DNA from 4 places in the Tistrella sp. genome. Region 2 is predicted to be linked to each of the others. Evidence: riboswitches for the same ligand, from Rfam matches in the RefSeq annotation. Region 2 holds a riboswitch; each other region holds the start of a gene.
What was found. Region 2 has a riboswitch for S-adenosylmethionine ahead of CMO28_RS16865 (MetQ/NlpA family ABC transporter substrate-binding protein). Riboswitches for the same ligand answer to the same signal wherever they lie in the genome.

Region 1: linked by a shared signal. The riboswitch ahead of CMO28_RS00210 (homoserine O-succinyltransferase) and the one ahead of CMO28_RS16865 (MetQ/NlpA family ABC transporter substrate-binding protein) in region 2 are both predicted to bind S-adenosylmethionine.
Region 3: linked by a shared signal. The riboswitch ahead of metK (methionine adenosyltransferase) and the one ahead of CMO28_RS16865 (MetQ/NlpA family ABC transporter substrate-binding protein) in region 2 are both predicted to bind S-adenosylmethionine.
Region 4: linked by a shared signal. The riboswitch ahead of metZ (O-succinylhomoserine sulfhydrylase) and the one ahead of CMO28_RS16865 (MetQ/NlpA family ABC transporter substrate-binding protein) in region 2 are both predicted to bind S-adenosylmethionine.

Annotation. Positions count from the first base shown of each region.
Region 1 is NZ_NYWI01000003.1:2,527-8,105, reverse strand. It holds gene CMO28_RS00220 (MFS transporter) at 1-968, opposite strand, end outside; gene CMO28_RS00215 (TetR/AcrR family transcriptional regulator) at 1,158-1,742, shown strand; gene CMO28_RS00210 (homoserine O-succinyltransferase) at 1,749-2,690, opposite strand; SAM-I-IV-variant riboswitch at 2,732-2,853, opposite strand; gene putA (bifunctional proline dehydrogenase/L-glutamate gamma-semialdehyde dehydrogenase PutA) at 2,931-5,579, opposite strand, start outside.
Region 2 is NZ_NYWI01000051.1:56,025-61,603, reverse strand. It holds gene CMO28_RS16880 (LysR family transcriptional regulator) at 1-196, opposite strand, end outside; gene CMO28_RS16875 (LeuA family protein) at 406-1,620, shown strand; gene CMO28_RS16870 (O-acetylhomoserine aminocarboxypropyltransferase/cysteine synthase family protein) at 1,853-3,151, shown strand; SAM riboswitch at 3,303-3,380, shown strand; gene CMO28_RS16865 (MetQ/NlpA family ABC transporter substrate-binding protein) at 3,527-4,306, shown strand; gene CMO28_RS16860 (hypothetical protein) at 4,388-4,942, opposite strand; gene CMO28_RS16855 (hypothetical protein) at 4,941-5,132, shown strand; tRNA gene CMO28_RS16850 (tRNA-Asp) at 5,160-5,236, shown strand; gene CMO28_RS16845 (class I tRNA ligase family protein) at 5,509-5,579, shown strand, end outside.
Region 3 is NZ_NYWI01000028.1:83-4,791, reverse strand. It holds gene lnt (apolipoprotein N-acyltransferase) at 1-1,583, shown strand, start outside; gene CMO28_RS06780 (helix-turn-helix domain-containing protein) at 1,891-2,328, shown strand; SAM riboswitch at 2,413-2,489, shown strand; gene metK (methionine adenosyltransferase) at 2,626-3,795, shown strand; gene trmB (tRNA (guanosine(46)-N7)-methyltransferase TrmB) at 3,895-4,638, shown strand.
Region 4 is NZ_NYWI01000030.1:77,910-83,488, reverse strand. It holds gene CMO28_RS09300 (glycosyl hydrolase family 28-related protein) at 1-46, shown strand, start outside; gene folE (GTP cyclohydrolase I FolE) at 161-796, opposite strand; gene apaG (Co2+/Mg2+ efflux protein ApaG) at 1,152-1,559, opposite strand; gene metZ (O-succinylhomoserine sulfhydrylase) at 1,721-3,001, opposite strand; SAM riboswitch at 3,058-3,137, opposite strand; gene CMO28_RS09280 (ATP-binding cassette domain-containing protein) at 3,207-3,857, opposite strand; gene CMO28_RS09275 (hypothetical protein) at 3,854-5,554, opposite strand; gene CMO28_RS09270 (ABC transporter substrate-binding protein) at 5,562-5,579, opposite strand, start outside.

The sequences.
Region 1 (5,579 bases), on a different contig from region 2:
AGGAAGACCAGCGACAGCCCGCGCAGGCCGTAATACCAGAACAACAGCTTGCGGTTGTCGTAGCGATCCGACAGCCAGCCGGACAGCACCGTGCCGATGAAATCGAAGATGCCCATCAGGGCCAGCAATCCGGCGGCCCTGACCTCGGCCACGCCGAAATCGACACAGAGCGGTACCAGATGGGTCTGAACCAGGCCATTGGTGCTGGCGCCGCAGATGAAGAAGGTCAGGAACAGCACCCAGAAGACCCTGGTCCGTGCCGCATCCTTAAGCGCGCCGATCGCCGCCAGGGCGACCGAGGCGCCAGCCGGGCCTGCCGGCGGCGGCATCACCTCGGTCTCGCCATAGGCCGGCAGGCCCAGATCGGACGGGCGGTCGCGGAGCAGAATCAGGGCCAGGATCGCCGCCAGCGCCATCAATCCGCAGAGCAGCATCACCGCGGGGCGCCAGCCCATGCCGTCGGCGATCCAGGCGATCAGCGGCATGAACACCAGCTGGCCGGTGGCGGTGGAGGCGGTCAGCAGGCCGATCACCAGGCCGCGCCGCTTCACGAACCAGCGGGTCGCGACCGTCGCCCCCAGCACCATGGCGATCATGCCGGTGCCGATGCCGACCACCACGCCCCAGAGCAGGATCAACTGCCAGAGTTCGGTCATCGCCAGCGAGAGCGCCAGCCCGCCGCCCACGGTGGACAGCGACGCCAGCACCATGCGCCGGACGCCGAAACGGTTGATCAGCGCCGCTGCAAACGGCCCCATCAGGCCGAACAGCAGCAGGCGGATCGCCATGGCGCCGGAAATCTCGGACGTCTGCCAGCCGAAATCCCGCTGCAACGGCAACAGCAGCACGCCGGGCGCGCCCACCGCCCCTGCCGCCACCAGCATGGTGAGAAAGGTCGTGCCCGCGACCACCCAGCCGTAATGGATCCGCCGGCGGGCAAGGGCCGCCGCGATCACCGTCGATGCCATTCGTCCGCTCCTGCCCAGGCCCGGCAGCCGTCGACTGCCCTGCCGTCCACCGCCGCATTGCCGCCCAACGGCGTTCGGTTTATGATGACGGCCATCATGTTTTATTGATGATGAACGTCATACCCGCCGTCAAGAGCAGATCGATGCATGCGCGTCCGATCGACGTGCGGAAGAGAGGGGGCCAAAGCGGTGAAGGTGACCAGGGAACAGGCGGCCGCCAACCGGGCCGCCATCGTGAAGGCGGCCGCCCGGCTGTTTCGCGAGCGCGGCTTCGATGGTGTCGGCGTGGCCGAGATCATGAAGGCCGCCGGGCTCACCCATGGCGGCTTCTACGGCCATTTCGCGTCCAAGGACGCACTTGCCGCCGAAGCCTGCGGCAAGGCCTTCGGCGACACGATCGAGCGGCTGGAGGCGGGGCGCGACCAGGCGGGCCGCGATCTCGGCCGCTTTGTCGAGACCTATCTGTCCGACACCCATCGCAGCCGTCGCGACATCGGCTGCCCGATCGCGGCATTGGCGACCGACGTGCCGCGGCAGGAGCCCGGCGTGCAGACGAGCTATGCCGAGGGGGTCGACCGTTTCATCGACACCCTGGCGGCGCGCTTCCCGGCACTGGCCGGGGCCGGGGGCGACCGCAACCGGGCAATCCTGGTGATGTCGGCCCTGGTCGGCGGCCTGGCACTTGCCCGTGCCACCGAGGCCAGTGACCGCGCGCTGTCGGACGAGATCCTGGCCGCAGTGCGCGACGAGATCACGAAGCTTCCCCGGACCTGACCGTCGTCACCGGCCGGAGGGCACGTGATCCTCGATCCCGATCCGCCCCAGATCGAAGGGGGTGGTCTGGTAAATCTCGTTGATCCAGTTGCCGATCAGCAGATGGGCATGGCCACGCCAGAGGTTGTGAGGCAGGCGACCGGGATCGTCGCCGGGGAAATAGCCGACCGGCAGGGTCACAGGCACCTCGGCCGCGACGTCCCGGTGATATTCTTCCGCCAGCGAGACCGTGTCGTATTCCAGATGATTGAACATGTGGAGTGCCCGGTGGGCCGGGTCGTCGAGCAGACAGAGACCGGTCTGATCGCTTTCGGCCAGCACGGTCATGCCGCTCGAAGCGGGCACATCCTCGGCCCGCACCTCGGTCCAGCGCGAGACCGGCGTGGTGAAGATGTCCGGAAAGCCGCGCAGCCAGGGCGAGGCCGGCGCCAGCACCCGGTGGGCATAAAGCCCGAAGGCCTTGGCGGGCAGGTCGTATTTGGCCATGCCGTGGAAGTGATGCACCGCCGCCTGCGCGCCCCAGCAGATCGTCAGGTTGCGATGAACATTGGTCTGGGTCCAGTCGAGGATCCGGCGCAGCTCGTCCCAGTAGGTGACCTCTTCGAAGCGCAGCCGTTCGACCGGTGCACCGGTGATCACGAACCCGTCGAAGCGTTCGGTCGCAACCTCGGCCCAGGGCCGGTAGAAGGCCGACATATGGTCGGTGGCGGTGTGGCGCGAGACATGGTCGGTGATCTTGACCAGGGTCAACTCCACCTGCAGCGGCGTGGAGCCGAGCAGCCGGGCGAACTGGGTCTCGGTCCGGATCTTGTTGGGCATGAGGTTGAGCAGGCCGATGCGCAGCGGGCGGATGTCCTGGCGGACCGCGTCGGTCTCACCCATCACCATCACCCCTTCCGCTTCCAATGTGCGGCGGGCGGGCAAATCGTCAGGAATCTTGATCGGCATCGGCGCGTCCCCACTCGGCATGTCAGGGGCGGACGCGGTGGCGTGATCCGTTTGATTGCCGGCTCGGCCACATCTTCCCGATCGCAGGGATCACGAGGGAGTGCCACCTTGCCCGGATGCGGCAGGTTGGCGTTGGGCGTCGCCCCAACTCTTGATGTGGCGCGGATCATAAGGCCATCGCACCCGCTCTGCAATGGCCGCCATGCGCAGCCTTGCAGAGCGGGTGACGGGCCGGAACGCTCAGTCGCCGCCGTCGGCGATGGTGGTCATCAGCCGGGTGTCGCCGCCGGCGGCGGCGGTATTGACCGACAGCACGCGCTCGACCGCAAACCGATGCAGATAGCGCGGACCGCCGGCCTTGGGGCCGGTGCCCGACAGCCCCTCGCCGCCGAAGGGCTGGGTGCCGACCACAGCACCGATCATGCTGCGATTGACATAGAGATTGCCCACCCGGGCCAGCTCCGCCACCCGGCGCACCGTCCGGTCGATGCGGCTGTGCACGCCCATGGTCAGCCCATAGCCATAGGCATTGATCCGCTGTACCACCGCCTCCAGATCCCGCGCCTCATAGCGCCAGATATGGAGCACCGGCCCGAAGACCTCGCGGGTCAGGCGGTCGGGGCTGTCGATCCGCCAGGCGGTCGGGGCGAGGAAGGTGCCGGCTTCGGCCCTGGCCGGCAGCGGTGCCTCGGCGATTTTCGTCTGGCCGGCCGCCTTCAGCGCCGCCAGATGGGCCTTCAGCCCGTCCAGCGCCTCGGCATCGATCACCGGCCCGACATCCGTCGCGAGCCGCATCGGGTCGCCCACCTCCATCACCGCCATGGCGCCGGCGAGCATGGTCTCGATCCGGTCGGCGACATCCTTCTGCACACACAGCAGGCGCAGCGCCGAACAGCGCTGGCCGGCAGAGCCGAAGGCCGAGGTCAGCACATCCGCCACCACCTGTTCGGGCAGCGCAGAACTGTCGACGATCATGGCGTTGAGCCCGCCGGTCTCGGCGATCAGCGGCACGATCGGCCCGTCACGCCCCGCAAGGCCGCGGTTGATCAGCTTCGCGGTCTCGGTCGAGCCGGTGAAAGCGATGCCGGCGACCCGCTCGTCGGCGACCAGCTTCGCACCGACCCGGGCACCGTCGCCGGGCAGCAGCGCGATGGCGCCGGCCGGCACGCCGGCCGCCAGCATGTGGCGCACCGCCCAGGCGGCGATCAGCGGGGTCTGCTCGGCCGGCTTGGCCAGCACCGCATTGCCGGCGGCAAGGGCTGCGGACACCTGGCCTGTGAAGATCGCGAGCGGAAAGTTCCAGGGTGAGATACAGGCGAAGACACCGCGGCCCGAGTGCCGGATCTCGTTGCTCTCGCCCACCGGCCCGGGCAGGGTGACGGGGCCGGCGAAATCGGCGCGGGCCCGGGCGGCGTAGTAGCGCAGGAAATCGATCGCCTCGCGGATCTCGGCCACGGCATCCGGCCAGGTCTTGCCGGCCTCGCGGATCAGGATCGCGAAGGCGCGGTGGCGGTCGGCCCAGTAGCGATCGGCGATCGCCTCCAGCACGGTGGCGCGGGCGGGCCCGCCCAGCGCATCCCAGCGGCCCCAGGCAGCGCGGGCGGCCGTGATCGCCGCCTCGACCGCGGCATCGTCGGCCTCGGCCACGCGCCCCACCACCACCGCGCGGTCGGCGGGGCTGCGGATCTCCGCAAAGGCGCCGCCGCGATCCCGGCCCTCGACGATCGCCGAGGCCTCGGCGGGCATGGCGGCGGCAGCGGCGACGGCGGCGTCCAGCTCCATCACCACCAGCGGATCGGCCAGATCCAGCCCCTGGCTGTTCGGCCGTTCGGGGGCATAGATCGCACCCGGCAGCGGGATCGACGGGTTGGGCCGCGAGGCCCGGCCGGCAAGCTTCGCCACCGGGTCGGCGACCAGATCGCCGATGGCGACGCTCTCATCGGCCAGGCGATGCACGAACGAGGTATTGGCCCCGTTCTCGAGCAGGCGCCGGACCAGATAGGGCAGAAGATCCTCATGTGCGCCGACCGGCGCATAGATCCGGCAGCTGACGCCGCCCTTCGACGGCGCATCGCCCAGCGCCGCCTCGTAAAGCGGCTCGCCCATACCGTGCAGGCGCTGATATTCGAAGCGGCGGTCATTGCCGGCCATCACGTCGATCGCCGCCACGGTATGGGCGTTATGCGTGGCGAACATCGGATAGAGCCGGTCGCGCGCCGCCAGCATGCGGCGGGCGCAGGCGAGATAGGAGACGTCGGTCGCCTCCTTGCGGGTGAAGACCGGGAAGGAACTGAGACCGCGTTCCTGCGCCCGCTTGATCTCGGTGTCCCAATAGGCGCCCTTGACCAGACGGGTGGGGATGATGCGGCCGGTGCGCCCGGCCAGCTCCACCACATGATCGATCACCGCATGGGCGCGCTTCTGATAGGCCTGGACCGCCAGCCCCAGACCGTTCCAGCCGGCAAGCGCCGGGTCGGCCGCGGCACCTTCCAGCAGGTCGAGCGAGATGTCGAGCCGGTCGGCCTCTTCGGCATCGATGGTGAGCCCGATGCCCACCGCCTTCGCCTCGCGCGCCAGTTCGGCCAGCCGGCCGCCCAGTGCCTTCAGCATGCGGCCGTCCTTGGCCGCCTCGTAGCGCGGATGCAGCGCCGAGAGCTTCACCGACACGCTGGGACGGGTGATCTCGTCCAGCTCCCGCGGGGCCGTCTTGCCGACCGCGCGGATCGCCGCCAGATAGGCCTCGTGATAGCGGGTGGCATCGGCCTCGGTGCGGGCGGCCTCGCCCAGCATGTCGAAGGAATGGCGCCAGCCCTTCGCCCAGCCGGCGCGGGCACGATCCAGCGCTTCCTGAATGTTCCGCCCCTGGACGAACTGCTTACCCATCATGCG
Region 2 (5,579 bases):
AGTCCAGCACCCGTTCGCCTTCGGGCGTGAAGCCGCGAAAGCGCGAGCCGCGCTGGACCAGCATGGTGCCGAGCAGGTCTTCCAACGCCTTCACCCCGGCGGAAAGCGTCGGCTGCGACACGCCGCAGGCCTGGGCGGCGCGGCCGAAATGGCGTTCGCGGGACAGGGCCAGCAGAAACTCCAGCCGGTCGATCAAGGGGCAGCTCCTCGGCAGACGGGAGAAACATGCAGTGATAACGCCCCGATCCGAGGCTGCCAATCCCGGGACCGTATCATCGCGCCAGACGTGCGCAAGTTTTGGATCGACAAAACCATCAGGTATATGTACCAGTGGTTGTGTATGCAGACCCGCGCCACGATCAAAGGGTTCTGCACGATCGGCAGCAGCCAGCGACGGGGCAAGCCATGGACACCACCGAGAACGGCATCGTTCACATCCGCCAGCCCGCCACCGCACCTCAGCCGCGACGGGTGATGGTCTTCGATACCACACTGCGCGACGGCGAGCAGGCGCCGGGCAACGTGATGTCGGCCGAGCAGAAGGTGGCGATGTTCCGCCGGCTGGATGCGCTGGGCCTCGATCTGGTCGAAGGCGGTTTTCCGGCCTCGTCGGGCGAGGATTTCGAAGCCTTCCGCGAAATGGCCCAGGGCCCGCGGGCAAGCAAGATCTGCGCCTTCTGCCGGGCCGCCGAACGCGACATCGACATCATCGCCGAGGGGCTGGGCTCCAGCGGCAATGCCCAGATCGAGATCCTGCTGGTCGGCTCGGAAATCCATCTGGAGCACAAGCGCCGGATCACCGCCGAAGAGGCGATCGAGGAGGCGGTGCGCAGCGTGCGCCACGCGGCCTCTCTGGGGTTCGACGACATCGCCGTCGCCCCGGAAGACGCCACCCGGGGCTCCCTGCCCTTCCTGGAGCGCCTGCTCAAGGCCTCGGTCGAAGCAGGCGCGCGCACGGTTGCGATCCCCGATACGGTCGGCTGTGCCCTGCCCCATGAATTCGCCGCCCTGGTCCGCGCCATGCGGTCCTGGGTCGGTCCGGACGTGATCCTCTCGGCCCATTGCCACGACGATATGGGGCTGGCGCTCGCCAACACGCTGGCGGCGCTGGAAGCCGGCGCCGACAGCTTCCAGGCGACGCTTTGCGGCATCGGCGAGCGGGCCGGCAATACCGCGCTCGAAGAGGCGATCGCCCAGCTGCGGCTCAACGGTCCGCGCATGGGGCTTGCGACCGATGTGGCGCTGGAGCCGGTGATCGAAGCCGCCCATGCCCTGCGCGAGATGATCCGCCTGCCGCTGATGCCGACCAAGCCGCTGCTCGGCACCGAGGCCCGCACCGTCACCGCCCCCACCCATCTCGGTTGGGCGCGCACGGCCGAGGCCTGGCCGGTGCGGCCGGTGGCGGCGCTCCGCCCCAATGCGGTCATGGTCGGCGGCACACCGCGCAACGCCATCACCCGCCGTCTCGCCGAGGCCGGGGTGGTGATCGACATCGACAAGATCGATGCGGTCTGCGACCGGCTGGCGGCCGATCCGACCCCCGACCGCTTCAACGATCATGGCGCGCTGGTCGCCCTCTATCGCGAAGTGGCCGACAGCGGCACCGGCCTGCCCGGCTGAGCTGCCGCAGGCCGCGAAGCATCGTCTTCCCTGTCCCGCAGGGCCTCCCGGCCCCTTCTGCTCCCGGCGGTCATCATCGCCGGGAGCTTTTTTTCTGCCAAATTGACAAAGATTTTTTGTGTTTGAAGCCGGTTCCACAATGCGTGTCGTTTATATACAGTGCCGCAACGGGCCGGCACTGCCCCCTTCAAGACATGATCCGGGCCCGGCACCATCCAGGGAGCGAGACCAGATGACCCAGTACCGTCACCCCGAGACGGCCGTTCTGCATGCGGGCTATCGTGCGGACCCCACCACCGGCGCGGTGGCGGTGCCGATCTATCAGACGACCTCCTATCAGTTCGAAAGCACCGCGAAGGCCGCCAACCTGTTTGCGCTGTCGGAGCTGGGCAACATCTATACCCGGATCATGAACCCGACCACCGACGTGCTGGAGCAGCGCCTGGCCGCCCTCGAGGGCGGTGTGGCGGCGCTCGCCGTCTCGTCCGGTCAGGCGGCCTCGGCGCTGGCGATCCAGAACCTCGCCCAGGCAGGCGACAATGTCGTCTCGTCGACAGATCTTTACGGCGGCACCTGGAACCTGTTTGCCAACACGCTGCGCCAGCAGGGCATCGAGGTCCGCTTCGTCGACCCGTCCGACCCTGAGAATTTCCGCCGCGCCACCGACGACCGGACCCGCGCCTATTACGGCGAGACCCTGCCCAACCCCAAGCTTCGGGTGTTCCCGATCGCCGAGGTCGCAGAGATCGGCAAGTCCTTCGGCATCCCGCTGATCATCGACAACACCGCCGCCCCGATCATCGCCCGGCCGCTTGAACATGGCGCGGCCGTGGTGGTCTATTCCACCACCAAGTATATCGGCGGCCACGGCACCTCGATCGGCGGCATCATCATCGATGGCGGCACCTTCGACTGGGAGGCCTTCCCCGAGCGTCAGCCGCTGCTGAACACCCCCGATGCCAGCTATCACGGCGCGGTCTGGACCCAGGCGGTGAAGCCGCTCGGCCCCATCGCCTATATCATCAAGGCCCGCGTCACCCTGCTGCGCGACCTGGGTTGCGCCGCCTCGCCCTTCAACGCCTTCCAGACCATTCAGGGCCTGGAGACGCTGCCGCTGCGCATGCGCGAGCACAACAAGAACGCGACCCTGGTCGCCAAGTTCCTGTCGGAGCACCCGGCGGTGCTGACCGTCACCCATCCGAGTCTGGCCGAGGGTGAGGCGCGCGCCCGCGCCGATAAGTATCTGAAGGGCGGCTATGGCGCGCTGATCGGCTTCGAGATCAAGGGCGGCGCCGAGGCCGGCCGCGCCTTCATCGAGGCGCTGAAGCTGCTCTACCATGTCGCCAATATCGGCGATGCGCGCAGCCTGGCCATCCACCCGGCCACCACCACCCACAGCCAGCTGTCGGAAGAGGAGCAGAAGGCCTCGGGCGTGACCCCGGGCTATGTCCGCCTCTCGATCGGCATCGAGCATGTCGACGACATCATCGCCGACATCGAACAGGCGCTGGCGGCGGCGACGTCGGCCTGATCGGCCGGTCCCTGCGGAATGCCTGCGGCGGGCGCATGGTGAAAGCCATGCGCCCGCTGCCGTTTCGCAATCGGGCAGGATTGCCTGCGGTTTCCACATGGCTGCCGTGTTGTCGATCGGCAATTGACGTAAGCGTGGCGGTGTTTTAGGGTGCCCCTGTCGCGCCGATTTGAGCCACAGCTTGCGGGCGCGTTACAAATGCAGCTAAAGCGGAGGGGTCGGAAACCCGCGCGACGCTGTCACGCGGGTTTTTTCGTGTTTGGTCCGGCAGGTCTCCCGCAAGGGTGAGGCGGCCGGACGGGATCAGGGTTGCAGCCGCCCCCGTGGCCCCGATCCGACGGACAAGATGCAGGGACACCAGTCCAGATGCGGATTCTGAAGACATTGGGCGGCGCGGCCGCCATCCTCGGGCTCGTCGCCGCCGGTGCGGCGCAGGCCGAAGAGATCAAGATCGGCGTGACCCCCGGCCCCCATGCCCAGATCCTGGAGCAGGTGAAGCCGATCGCCGCCGCGAAGGGCCTCGATATCGACATCATCGAGTTCAGCGACTATGTCGTGCCGAACCAGGCGCTCGCCGCGGGCGATATCCAGGCGAACTCGTTCCAGCACCAGCCCTATCTCGACAACCAGAATGCCGATCGCGGCTATGGTCTGGTGTCGATCGCCAAGACCGTGGTCTTCCCGCTCGGCATCTATTCGAAGAAGATCAAGAGCCTGGCCGAACTGAAGGACGGCGATTCGGTCGCCATCCCGAACGACCCGACCAATGGCGGCCGCGCCCTGCTGCTGCTGCAGGCCCAGGGCGTGCTGAAGCTCCGCGAGGGGGCGGGTCTCAAGGCCACGCCGCTCGACATCGCAGAGAACCCCAAGAACCTGCGGATCATCGAACTCGACGCCGCCCAGCTGCCGCGCTCGCTGGACGACACCGCAGCCTCGGCCGTGAACACCAACTACGCCGTCGAGGCGGGGCTCGATCCGGTGAAGGACCCGATCGCGCGCGAGGCGGCCGAGTCGCCTTATGCCAACGTGATCGCCGTCCGCAAGGTCGATGCCGACGCCGCCTGGGCCAAGACCCTGGTCGAGGCCTATCACGACCAGAAGATCAAGGATTGGATCAACGAGCAGTACAAGGGCGCGCTCGTCGTCGCCTGGTGATCCGTCCCCAGATCTCGAAGAACGGGCCGCCCGGGGACATCCCCGGGCGGCCCGTTTGCATGTAGGGCTATGGTGTGGTGCTCAAGCCATCTCGTTGCGGGCGATGCCTGCCGCCTCCCAATAGCCCTCTTCCCAGGTGATGAAGGCCTGGGTGTCGGTTTCATAGGGGTTGTCGGTCGCGGTCTGGCCGTCCAGGAAGGCGATGAAGCCTTCCTGCAGCTCGCGGACCACCGGCGCCTTGCGCATCGGCGCGTCGCCGCCCTCGACCGGCGGCTCGATCGCGCCGTCCAGCCCCGCGGCCGGGTCGATCACCAGGCCGCAGCGCCGGGCCAGATGGGCACGAAATTCCGGGTAGCGCATCAATACGGTGTCGTCGAGCCCTTCCGGGTTCTCCTTCAGCGCCTCGCGCCCGCGATCGGTGATGCCGAGCAGGCCATCGCCGCCCCGCCGGATCAACCCGGAGACCAGCAGGCGCCGGAGATCGATGACCACGCGGCGGTCGAATTCGGCCCGCGCCGCCGGATCGCACAGTTCTGCCGCCTTGGGCGCGATGCGCGCCAGATCCTGCAGCAGACGCTCCCCCACCCGGTGCTTGTCGGCCGGCTGCATGGCCAGCATCCGGAGCGCGGTGAGCATGATCGTCGAACTCGGCGGGCGGACCTCGGTTTGGAAGGGCATGGGTGATGTCCTCGACTTTGGTGCTCGGACCGGCGCCGATACCGGCCCTCTTGGTTCAACATGTGGCGGCGACGCGCAATCGTCACAAGGTCGAAAAAAAGGGCTTTTCAAGCGCACGCCGACTGGCTATAAACCGCGCACCCACTGAGACACGGTGGGGCACGCGAGAGGCTACGGGGGTGTAGCTCAGTTGGTTAGAGCGCCGGCCTGTCACGCCGGAGGCCGCGGGTTCAAGTCCCGTCACTCCCGCCACTCGCTCGGATTTTGAAAGCGCCTGGTTCATCTCTGGATGGGCCGGGCGTTTTCCTTTTGCGGTATTTGCATCGGCCGGCAGGGCCGCGCGGAAGACTGGCGACCAGCGCCGGTTTGTCTGGGGCATAAATCTCTCTGCGCGCATTCGTTTTCAATTGAACAACCCTTGATGTTGACGGCTGTCGCCCCCCCTCCTAACCTTGACGGATCGCGGGCATCGACCCCGCGAGAGGGCATCAACCGCGACAGGGCACAAGGGGAGAGCCGCGGCAATGACCACGGTGCTGACCGATGAACTGATTCTGTGCGCCGCACCGCCCGGCGACCGGGATATCGATGCGGC
Region 3 (4,709 bases), on a different contig from region 2:
TCGGCGGGCTTGGCGTGCGTGCACGTCTGGGACTGGCGGCCCTGGCCGGCGGCCTGTCGACGGCGGCGCTGCCGCCGGCCGACGCCTGGCCCCTGGGCTTCGTTGCCTTCCCCCTGCTTCTGCTGCTGCTCGATGGCGTCCGCGGCCGGCTCTGGCCGGGGTTCTGGACAGGCTGGGCTTTCGGGCTCGGCCAGTTCGCGGCCGGGCTGTACTGGATCGGCGTCGCCTTCTTCGTCGACGCGGCGGCCTTCGGCGCGCTGGCCGTGCCCTCGGTTCTGGGGCTGTCGGCCGGACTTGCAATCTTTACGGGGCTGGCCGGCATGGCGCAGGCCCGCGCGGCGCCGAAGGGCGCCGGGCGGGTATTGTTTCTGGCGGTGGCATGGGTGGCGGCCGAGTGGCTGCGCGGCCATCTGCTGACGGGATTTCCCTGGAATCTGGCCGGTGCCTCGGTTCTGGCCGTGCCCGCCCTGGCGCAGGGGGCCGCGATCGTCGGCACCTATGGCATGGGCCTGCTTGCCGTCGCCGTCTTTGCAGCCCCGGCGCTGCTGCTGGTGCGGGAGCCGGGGGACCGCCGGCCGGCGGCGATGACCGGGGGGCTGATTCTTGTGGTGCTGGCGGGCGTCGGCCTGTGGGGCGCCCTGCGTCTCGAGGCCCATCCGACGGTCATGGTGCCGGGGGTGAAACTCCGCCTTGTCCAGGCCGCGATCGACCAGAAGGAAAAATGGCGCGGCGGGATGAAGGCGCAGCATCTGCGCACGCATCTGGATCTGACCCGGGGGCCGGGCTTCGACACCATCACCGACGTGATCTGGCCCGAGACGGCCGTCGGCTACTATCCGCAGCAGGAAGCCGAGGTTCGCGAGGTGCTGGCCCGGGCCGTGCCGCCGGGCGGTCTTTTGATCACGGGCGCCCCCCGTGTGGAATGGACGCCACCGCCGGCCGGCGCGCCGGCGGGAACGGAACCGCAGCCGCGGGTGTTCAACTCGGTGATGGCGATCGATGATCGGGCGCGGATCGTGGGCGTCTACGACAAGGCACATCTGGTACCCTTCGGCGAATATGTGCCGCTGCGCGAATTCAACCCCTTCCCGAAGCTTACCGCCGGCAGCATCGATTTCACGCCCGGCCCCGGCCCGGCGACGCTGGCGCTGCCCGGGCTGCCGCCGGCCAGCCCGCTGATCTGCTATGAGGCGATCTTTCCGGGGGAGGTGACGGCGGGGGCGGCGCCCATGGTCCGGCCGGGCTTTTTGCTGAACGTCACCAATGACGGATGGTTCGGCCTGACGGCGGGGCCCCATCAGCATTTCGCGTCCGCCCGGCTGCGGAGCATCGAGGAAGGGCTGCCGCTGGTCCGTGCGGCGAATAACGGCATTTCGGCGATCGTCGATCCGCTTGGGCGGATCATCGCCCTGCTGGAGCTGGACCGCCGGGGCGTGCTGGACGGGCCGCTGCCCGCAGCTCTGCCCCCCACGCTTTATGCCCGCCTCGGCGATGCCTCGGCCGCGTTGGCGGGCCTGATCGTTCTGGCGCTCGCCTTCCTGCCGGGCGGCCTGGGACGGCGTATCCGGCAGAGGAGAAACTGATGGCAGGGTGTGATGGCCCGGGGTTGAAAAACGGCCGCTTTCGCGTGTGGCGAGCCTGACCGGGGGGCATCGGATCGCAGACCGGTTGTTCGGCTACCTGTCGACGCCGTGGCGTCGAAGCCGGCAATCGAGGCGTTGGCCACATGTCATCAAAGGCGAGTAGGGCTTGCAATGCAACCCGGAATGCGCGTTTCGGCCATTGCAATGCGCGCGCCGGGGTTGACCCATGCCATGGCGTGATGTCATCTATCCGCCTGACAAACGGGCCGGAATTGAAGGCAGCCGTGAGCGAGGAGGGATGTGACGGATGGCGACGCGACTGAACCCAATTGATGCCCATGTCGGTGGCCGGGTGCGGCTTCGCCGCCAGCTGATGGGGCTTAGTCAGGAAAAGCTGGGACAGCGGGTCGGTCTGACGTTCCAGCAAATTCAGAAATATGAACGTGGGGCGAACCGCATCGGCGCGGGACGGCTGTTCCTCATTGCGCATGCGCTCAATGTTCCGGTGTCGTTCTTTTACGAGGACGTCGGAACGGTGACGGCCGAAGAGAGCGCGGACGGGATCGACGACGGGTTCGACTGGCTCGTCATGGACGGGCCCGAGGCGCAGACCCTGGCCTTCAACTTCTCCCGCATTCAGGACCCGCGTGCGCGTGCGCGGCTGGTTGAACTTGCAAGGACCATCAGCGACGGCCTCGCGACTGCCTCTCAAAAAAGCACTCTTGATTCCGATGTCGTACCGTGAAAGTTTCATCTGACGACGAAGTTGAAACTTCTGCGTGAATATGTAGGGTGTAGATAGCGCACCCGGCGTAGACGTGGATGTCGCTACATCGTCCGTGGTCGGATTTGTGCCGCTTGCCGCCACGTTAAACAGTGCGCTAAGTGGGCTTGGTGGTGCGCTGTCGCGTTATCTGCCGAGAACCCAGACGCACGGAGTCCATCAGTGGTGCCAGCGCGGTTCGCCACCCGCGATGGTGCCCGGACCACGGATTCCGATCTCGTGGTCCGTCGTCGGTTCTTGAGGGGTTGAACACGCGCCATGGCCCGCAGCAACTATCTTTTTACCAGCGAATCGGTTTCCGAAGGACATCCGGACAAGATCTGTGACCGGATTTCGGATGCGGTGCTGGATCATCTGCTCGCCGCAGATCCCTATTCCCGCGTCGCCTGCGAGACGCTTGCCACCACCAATCGCGTGGTGATCGCGGGCGAAATCCGCTCGCATGGCGACACCGCGCCCGACACGATCGAACGTGTCGCTCGCGAGGTGATTCGCGACATCGGCTATGAGCAGGACGGCTTCCACTGGAACACGGCGAAGGTCGAGGTGCTGCTGCACGAGCAGTCGGCCGACATTGCCATGGGCGTGGATGCCGCCGGCAACAAGGATGAAGGTGCCGGCGACCAGGGCATCATGTTCGGCTATGCCTGCCGTGAGACCGACGCGCTGATGCCGGCGCCGATCCACTATGCCCACACCATCCTGCGCAACCTGCGCACGGCCCGCCGTTCGGGCGACATCTCGGTGCTCGGCCCCGATGCCAAGAGCCAGGTGACGCTGGAATACGTCGACGGCAAGCCGGTGCGCGCGACCTCGATCGTGCTGTCGACCCAGCATCTGGCCTCGGCGTCGCAGGAAGAGGTCCGCGCGGCCGTCCTGCCGGTCATCGAAGCCTCGCTGCCGGCCGGCTGGATGTGCGACGACGCCGGGCTCTACATCAACCCGACCGGCAATTTCGTGATCGGCGGCCCGGATGGCGATGCCGGCCTCACCGGCCGCAAGATCATCGTCGACACCTATGGCGGTGCCGCTCCCCATGGTGGCGGTGCGTTCTCGGGCAAGGACCCCACCAAGGTCGACCGCTCGGCCGCCTATGCCGCACGCTATCTGGCGAAGAACGTGGTGGCGGCCGGCCTTGCCGATCGCTGCACCATCCAGCTCGCCTATGCGATCGGCGTGTCGCATCCGCTGTCCGTCTATGTCGACACCTACGGCACCGGCCAGGTCGACGAGGCGAAGCTCGAGAATGCGCTCCGCGAGGCGATGAACCTGACGCCGCGTGGCATCCGCGAGCATCTGAAGCTGAACCGGCCGATCTTCGGCCGCACTGCGGCCTACGGCCATTTCGGCCGCGACCCCGAGGCCGATGGCGGCTTCTCGTGGGAGAAGACCGATCTGGCGGAGACGATCAAGCAGCTTGTGCTCTGATCCCCATTCGTGCGATCAGCGGGGCGGCGGCCGGGAACGGCCGCCGCCCCGTTGCGTTTCCGACCCGATCTTCAGCCGCAAGCCGGACCCGTGCCGACGATGACCAGCGCCGACGATACCCGGACCCCCGGGACCGATACCCTGGCGGATGCCGCCGGTGAAAGCATGGGCCGCCGCCATTTCGGCCGCCGGGTGGGGCGTCCGCTCAAGGCCGGGCGCAGCCGGGCGATGGAAGAGACCCTGCCCGAACTGGCAATCGCCCTGCCGGAACCCGGGACGCGGCTGGAGCCCGCCGGGCTGTTCGGCCGGCCGATGCGCGAAATCGTGGTCGAGATCGGATTCGGTGGCGGCGAGCATCTGATTGCCCGGGCCGAGGCCGAACCGGATACCGGCTTCATCGGCTGCGAGCCCTATATCGGCGGCATGTCGGCCTTTCTGGTGGAGCTGGAGCGCCGGGGGCTGCGCAATGTCCGGGTGCTGGGCGACGATGCGGCGAAACTGCTCGATGCCCTGCCCGATGCCTCGCTGGCCCGGGTCTACCTGCTGTTCTCGGACCCCTGGCCCAAGCGCCGCCACAACAAGCGCCGCTTCATCCAGACGGAGACGGTGGCGGGGCTTGCCCGCGTGCTGCGGCCGGGCGGGCGGCTGATCGCCGCCACCGACCATCCCGATCTCTGCGCCTGGACGCTGGCCCATCTTCGCGCCCATCCCGATTTCAGCTGGGAGGCCCGGCGGCCGGGCGACTGGCAGCGGCGGCCGGACGGGCAGATCGAGACCCGCTACGAAGCGAAGGCCCGTGCCGCCGGGCGTGTGCCGGTCTTCATGAGTTTCCGGCGCGGTTGACCCGGACCGCAGGGCGGACCTGCAACCGCTGCGCATCCCTGCGCGGGGATGCTGTGGATAAACCCCTTGCG
Region 4 (5,579 bases), on a different contig from region 2:
CGCCAGCCGGGTGGTCGTGGTGCCCTTCGACGCCTCCACCCACTGATCGACGGGCACCCCACTGAACGAGGGCGTCCGGCCAGATCGAACATGAAGGCCCCCGCCGGTGTGCACCGGCGGGGGCCTTCATCTGTCGGCTTTGGATCGGAAGCTGCGACGGTCAGAAGCCCGCCGGATTGCCGATCAGGGTCAGAAATTCGCGGCGCAGCGTCGGATTGTGGCGGAACTCGCCCAGCATGCGGCTGGTCACCATGCTGACCCCCGGCTTGTGAACGCCGCGGGTGCTCATGCACTGGTGTTCGGCCTCGATCACCACGGCCACGCCCTTGGGCTGCAGCACTTCCTCGATCGCATTGGCGATCTGCGAGGTCAGCTTCTCCTGGATCTGCAGGCGCTTCGAGAAGGCCTCCACCACGCGGGCGAGCTTGGAAATGCCCACCACGCGGCTGCGCGGCAGATAGGCCACATGGGCGACGCCGATGATCGGCACCATGTGATGCTCGCAATAGCTCTCGATCCGGATGCCACGCAGGGCGACGACCTCGTCATAGCCGTCGGTCTCTTCGAAGGTCCGCTGCAGGATCTCGACCGGATCCTGAACATAGCCCGCGAAGAATTCCTCGTAAGACCGCACCACGCGGTCGGGCGTGGACAGCAGGCCCTCGCGGTCCGGGTCGTCGCCCGCCCAACGGATCAGGGTCCGCACGGCGGCTTCCGCCTCGGCGCGGCTGGGGCGGCCTTCGGGGGCAGCGGCCTTCGGCGCCTCGGATGCGCCGACCTCTGCCGGGCCTCCCATTTTCACGGCCACGACGTTTTCACGTGTCATCTGACGTGCAACTCCCAGGGTGCGGCCGGCAGGTGCGCAGCGGGCCCACGCGAACGGCGGGGGACGGCGCATCGGGCTTCCGGCCGTGTGCGGATTCCGTTTCGTTTACGCAAGCCCGCAACCGATGGATCACCGGGGTGGAGAGCGTATCGCGACGGAGCCGCGATGGTGTGGGCCGGCGAGCCGCGATACGGCGGATCATCCTGCCCACGATCCGAAGCACATATCAACCATTGATTGCTGATGATGTGTTCGACGTAACTCTGACTATAGGTCGCAGCGCAGGCACCTGCAAGCGCGGGCCACGGCAGAACCGGGATCAGAATCAGTTGATCGTGTGCGCCGCATGGGGGCTGTCGAGCGAAAAGGTCGGGATCTGGACCTCGAAGGTCTCGCCGCCGGCGCTCTCCATCTGGTAGCTGCCGCCCATGATGCCCGAAGGCGTGGTGAGCGGCGCCCCGCTGGTGTATTCGAAGCTCTCGCCCGGCGCCAGCACCGGCTGTTCGCCGACCACACCCGCACCGCGAACCTCCTGCAGCCGGCCCAGGCCGTCGATGATCCGCCAATGGCGGGCACGCAGCTGCACCGTCTCGTCGCCGTGGTTCTCGATCCGGATGCGATAGGCGAAGACGAACTGCCCGTCCTCGGGCGAGGACTGGTCGTCGACGTAGAACGGGCGCACCGCCACCATGATCGAGCGGGTGGTCGCGCTGTATTCGTGGTCCGCCGCCATGGGTCCTACCTGCTGCAACGTGGATCGACGGGCCCGGAAGGGGCCCGGACAGGGAATATCGCGACCCATGCAACCGATTTCCAGGGCGGAGCGCAAGCGGTGATGCCCCCAGGATGTCGGGACGGGGTGTCCCGACACCCGTTTCAGGGGCAGCAATGGCCTCAGGCGGCGTCGAGTGCCGCCGCCAGATCGGCCGCCAGATCCTCGACATCCTCAAGCCCGATCGACACCCGGACCAGGCCGTCGCCGATGCCCACCGCCGCCCGCACCTCGGCCGGCAGCCGCTGATGGGTGGTGGTGGCGGGATGGGTCGCCAGCGTCTTTGCGTCGCCCAGATTGTTCGAGATGTCGGCAATCTCCAGCCGGTTCAGGAAGCGGAAGGCCGCTTCCTTGCCGCCCTTGAAATCGAAGGCCAGCAACGTGCCGCCGCCCGCCATCTGCCGCCGGGCCAGATCATGGCCGGGATGGGAGGCGAGCCCCGGATAGACCAGCCGGTTGAGGGCGGGATGGCCCTCGAAACGGCGGGCGAGGGTGGTGGCGCTGCGGGTCTGTTCCCGCACCCTGAGCGGCAGCGTCTCCAGCCCCTTCAGCAGCACCCAGGCGTTGAAGGCGCTGAGGGTCGGGCCGGTATGGCGCAGGAAGTCGCGCAGCGCCCCGTCGCAGAACGCCTCGCTGGCCAGGATCGCCCCGCCCAGCACCCGGCCCTGGCCGTCGATATGCTTGGTGGCGGAATAGACCACCACATCGGCGCCCAGCGCCATCGGCTTCTGCAGGATCGGGGTCGCGAAGACGTTGTCGACCACCAGCGTCGCGCCATGGGCATGGGCGATCTCGGCCACCGCCGCCAGGTCGATCAGCTCCAGCTGCGGATTGGACGGCGTCTCCAGGAAGAACAGCTTGGTCTCGGGGCGCACCGCCGCCGCCCAGGCGTCGAGATCGGCACCGCGCACGAAGCTGGTGGTGATGCCGAAGCGCGGCAGCAGTTCGGCCAGGATGTACTGGCAGGATCCGAACAGCGCCTCGGCCGCCACGACATGGTCGCCGGCGCGAAGCTGGCAGATCAGCACATTCCACACCGCCGACATGCCCGACGCGGTCGCCCGGCAGGCCTCGGCACCTTCCAGCGCCGCCAGGCGGGCCTCGAAGGTCCGCACCGTCGGGTTGCCGTAGCGGCTGTAGACGAAGCCCGGCTCTTCGCCGCGGAACCGCGCCTCAGCGCGGGCGGCGTCGTCATAGACATAGCCCGAATTCAGGAACAGCGCCTCGGCGGTCTCGCCATGGGGGCTGCGGTCCAGCCCGGCGCGTACCGCCAGTGTCGCAAGCCCGCGTGTCGCAAGCCCGCGCTCTGCCGCGGCTTCCGTTCCGGCCGCTGCAGCCGTGGCCTTCCACAATCCGTCGCCACAGTCGGCGTCGACATCCGTCCGGTCTTCGGTATCCCGCATGGTCTTCGGCCCACAAAAAAACCCGGCCTCTGGCCGGGTCTGCGCGTGAAGGGTTCGGTGCGCGGCCCCCGACCTTTTAGCGGCGTGATTAACGTGGTCCGCAAGCCGGCCGGCCCAAATCCCCACGATCGCCGCCAGGTCCTGCCCCGGCGACGCGACAGGCACGATACGCCCGCCCGCCACGGGGGGTCAAGTACCGATCATGTCAGGAGAATTCCCCATCCGGCGGATGGAGATGCAGGATCGGCCCGCCCGCCTCGGCGGCCTCGTCGGGATCATGGGTCACGATCAGCGCCGGCACACCACGCCTCCGCAGGCGGTCGAAGACCAGCGCCCTCAGGCGTGCGGCCAGCGGCCGGTCCAGCCGGGCGAAGGGTTCGTCCATCAGCACCGCCCGGGGATCCGCAGCCAGCATGCGCATCAGCGCCACCCGCGCCCGCTGCCCGCCCGACAGGGTCGCCGGATGTCGCCCGCCCAGCCCGTCCAGCCCGGCCTCGGCCAGCGCCGCGGCGATCCGGTCCCGCCGCGCCGCCCGATCCAGCCCGGCCGGCAGGCCGAAACCGATATTGGCGGCCACCGTCAGATGCGGAAACAGCAGGTCGTCCTGCATCATCAGCCCCACCCGGCGCCGCTCGGGCGGCAGGTCGTCGATCGGCCTTCCGTCCAGAAGGATGCGGCCGCTCATGGCCACGACCGGGTCGGCGATGCCGGCGATCACCGCCAGCAGGGTCGATTTGCCGATGCCCGACGGCCCCAGCACCGCCCCGATCACCCCGGGCGACACGCCGAGGTTCAGCGGCCCCACCAGCCGGCGGCCGCCGATCGCCACCGCCACCTCCTCAAGCTCCAGGCTCATCGGCGCCTCCGGCCACCGGCCGGCTCGGGGATCAGGCTCGCCAGCAGAAAGCCCGCCGCCGGCAGCAGGGCCAGCAGCAGGGCTGCCGCCGCCGCCGCCCGACGGTCCAGCCCGGCCGCAGCCGCAACCGCTTCGGTCGCTAGCAGCGGGATCCGGCCGCCACCGATCATCACCGCCGGCAGATACTGCGCCACCCCGGCCGAAAAGCCGATCGCCGCCGCCACCGCCAGCGGCCGTGCGGTCAGCGGCAGCATCACCGCCGCCCAGGCGCCGAAGCCGCTGCGGCCCAGGCTGCGGGCCAGCCGGCGCGGCCGCGGATCGGTCCGGCGATAGCTTTCGCGCAGCGCCAGAAAGACATAGGGAAACACCGTCGCCAGATGGCACCAGACCAGGGCAAGCCCGGTACCATCCAGGCCAAGCCGCAGCACGGGGCCCTGCAACCCGGCCAGAAACGCCGCCGGCGGCAGCAGCAGCGGCAGATAGATCAGCGCGTCGCCAGCATCACCTGCGGGGCGGCTGTCCCGGCCTTCCAGCAGCAGCAGGGCCAGCGGCACCGCGATGATCACCGGCAGCAGGGCATAGAGCGCGCTTGCCCCCGCCGCAGGGGCCAGACCGGCTGCCATGCCCGTCAGCCGTGCCGTCGACCAGCCGGCGGGCAGCGGGTCGGGGAAGCGCCAGACCGCAGCCCCGGCCCAGAAGACCAGCGTCACCACGGCCAGCACCGCCATCACCAGCACCAGCAGCCCCAGCCCGGCGGCAAGGCGGGAGGCAAAGGGCGCCAGCGGCCGACGGGGGCGGGTGGTCAGCCGGTCAGCCCCGCCGCACCGCACCAGCCGTTCGATGCAAAGCCCGGCCAGGATCACACCGACCGCCAGGACCAGCTGAAGCAGGGCGGCCGCGGCTCCGGCCGCCGCGCGGGCCGGATCGGGGTCGAACAGCAGCGACAGGCTGCGCACCGCCAGCACCGGCGGCAGGCTGGGCCCCAGCACCAGCGCCATGTCGACCGTGCCGAGGCCATAGACCGCCACCGCCGCGACCGGCAGGCGCAGCAGCGGCCAGATTTGCGGTGCGACCACCCGCCACCAGGCGCTGGCGGCCGGCCAGCCCAGGCTGCGCGCGCGATCGAGTGCGGCGTGCGCGCCCACCCGTTCCTGCGCCGCGATGGTCAGCGCCAGCAGGAAGGGCATCTCTTTCACCACCAGCCCTGCGATCAGCGACAGCCCCCAGGCATCGCCGGGCAACGGCAGATCGGGCGGCAGCGTCCGCCCGTCGGCGCGCGTATAGACCCAGTCGCCCGCCAGACGGAACAGCAGTCCCGTGGGCGCGATCAGGAAGGCGAGCCCCACCGCCACGGCGGCATGGGGGGCGGCCACCAGGACAAGGGCAAGCCGCTCGATCGCCCCGGCCCGGCCCGGGCGTGCCGCGACCAGGGCCGCGATCGCCCCGGCAAGCGCCGCCGAGATCAGGGTCGCCGCCACCGCCACCAGAACCGAGGTCAGGATCGATCGTCCGATGCCCGGCTCGGCCGCCAGCAGCCGCCAGGCGGAAAGCGGGGCCGCGGCGACCGCCCCGACCAGCCCGCCCGCCAGCGGCGGTGCCAGCACCGCGGCCGCGATCCAGGGGGCGGCGGCCAGCAGCGGCGACCGCGCGGGCGGCGCCGCCGGCCGCCAGTCTCCGGCACCCGGCTGCCCGGTCACGCCCGGCTCAGCCGGCCAGATAGCG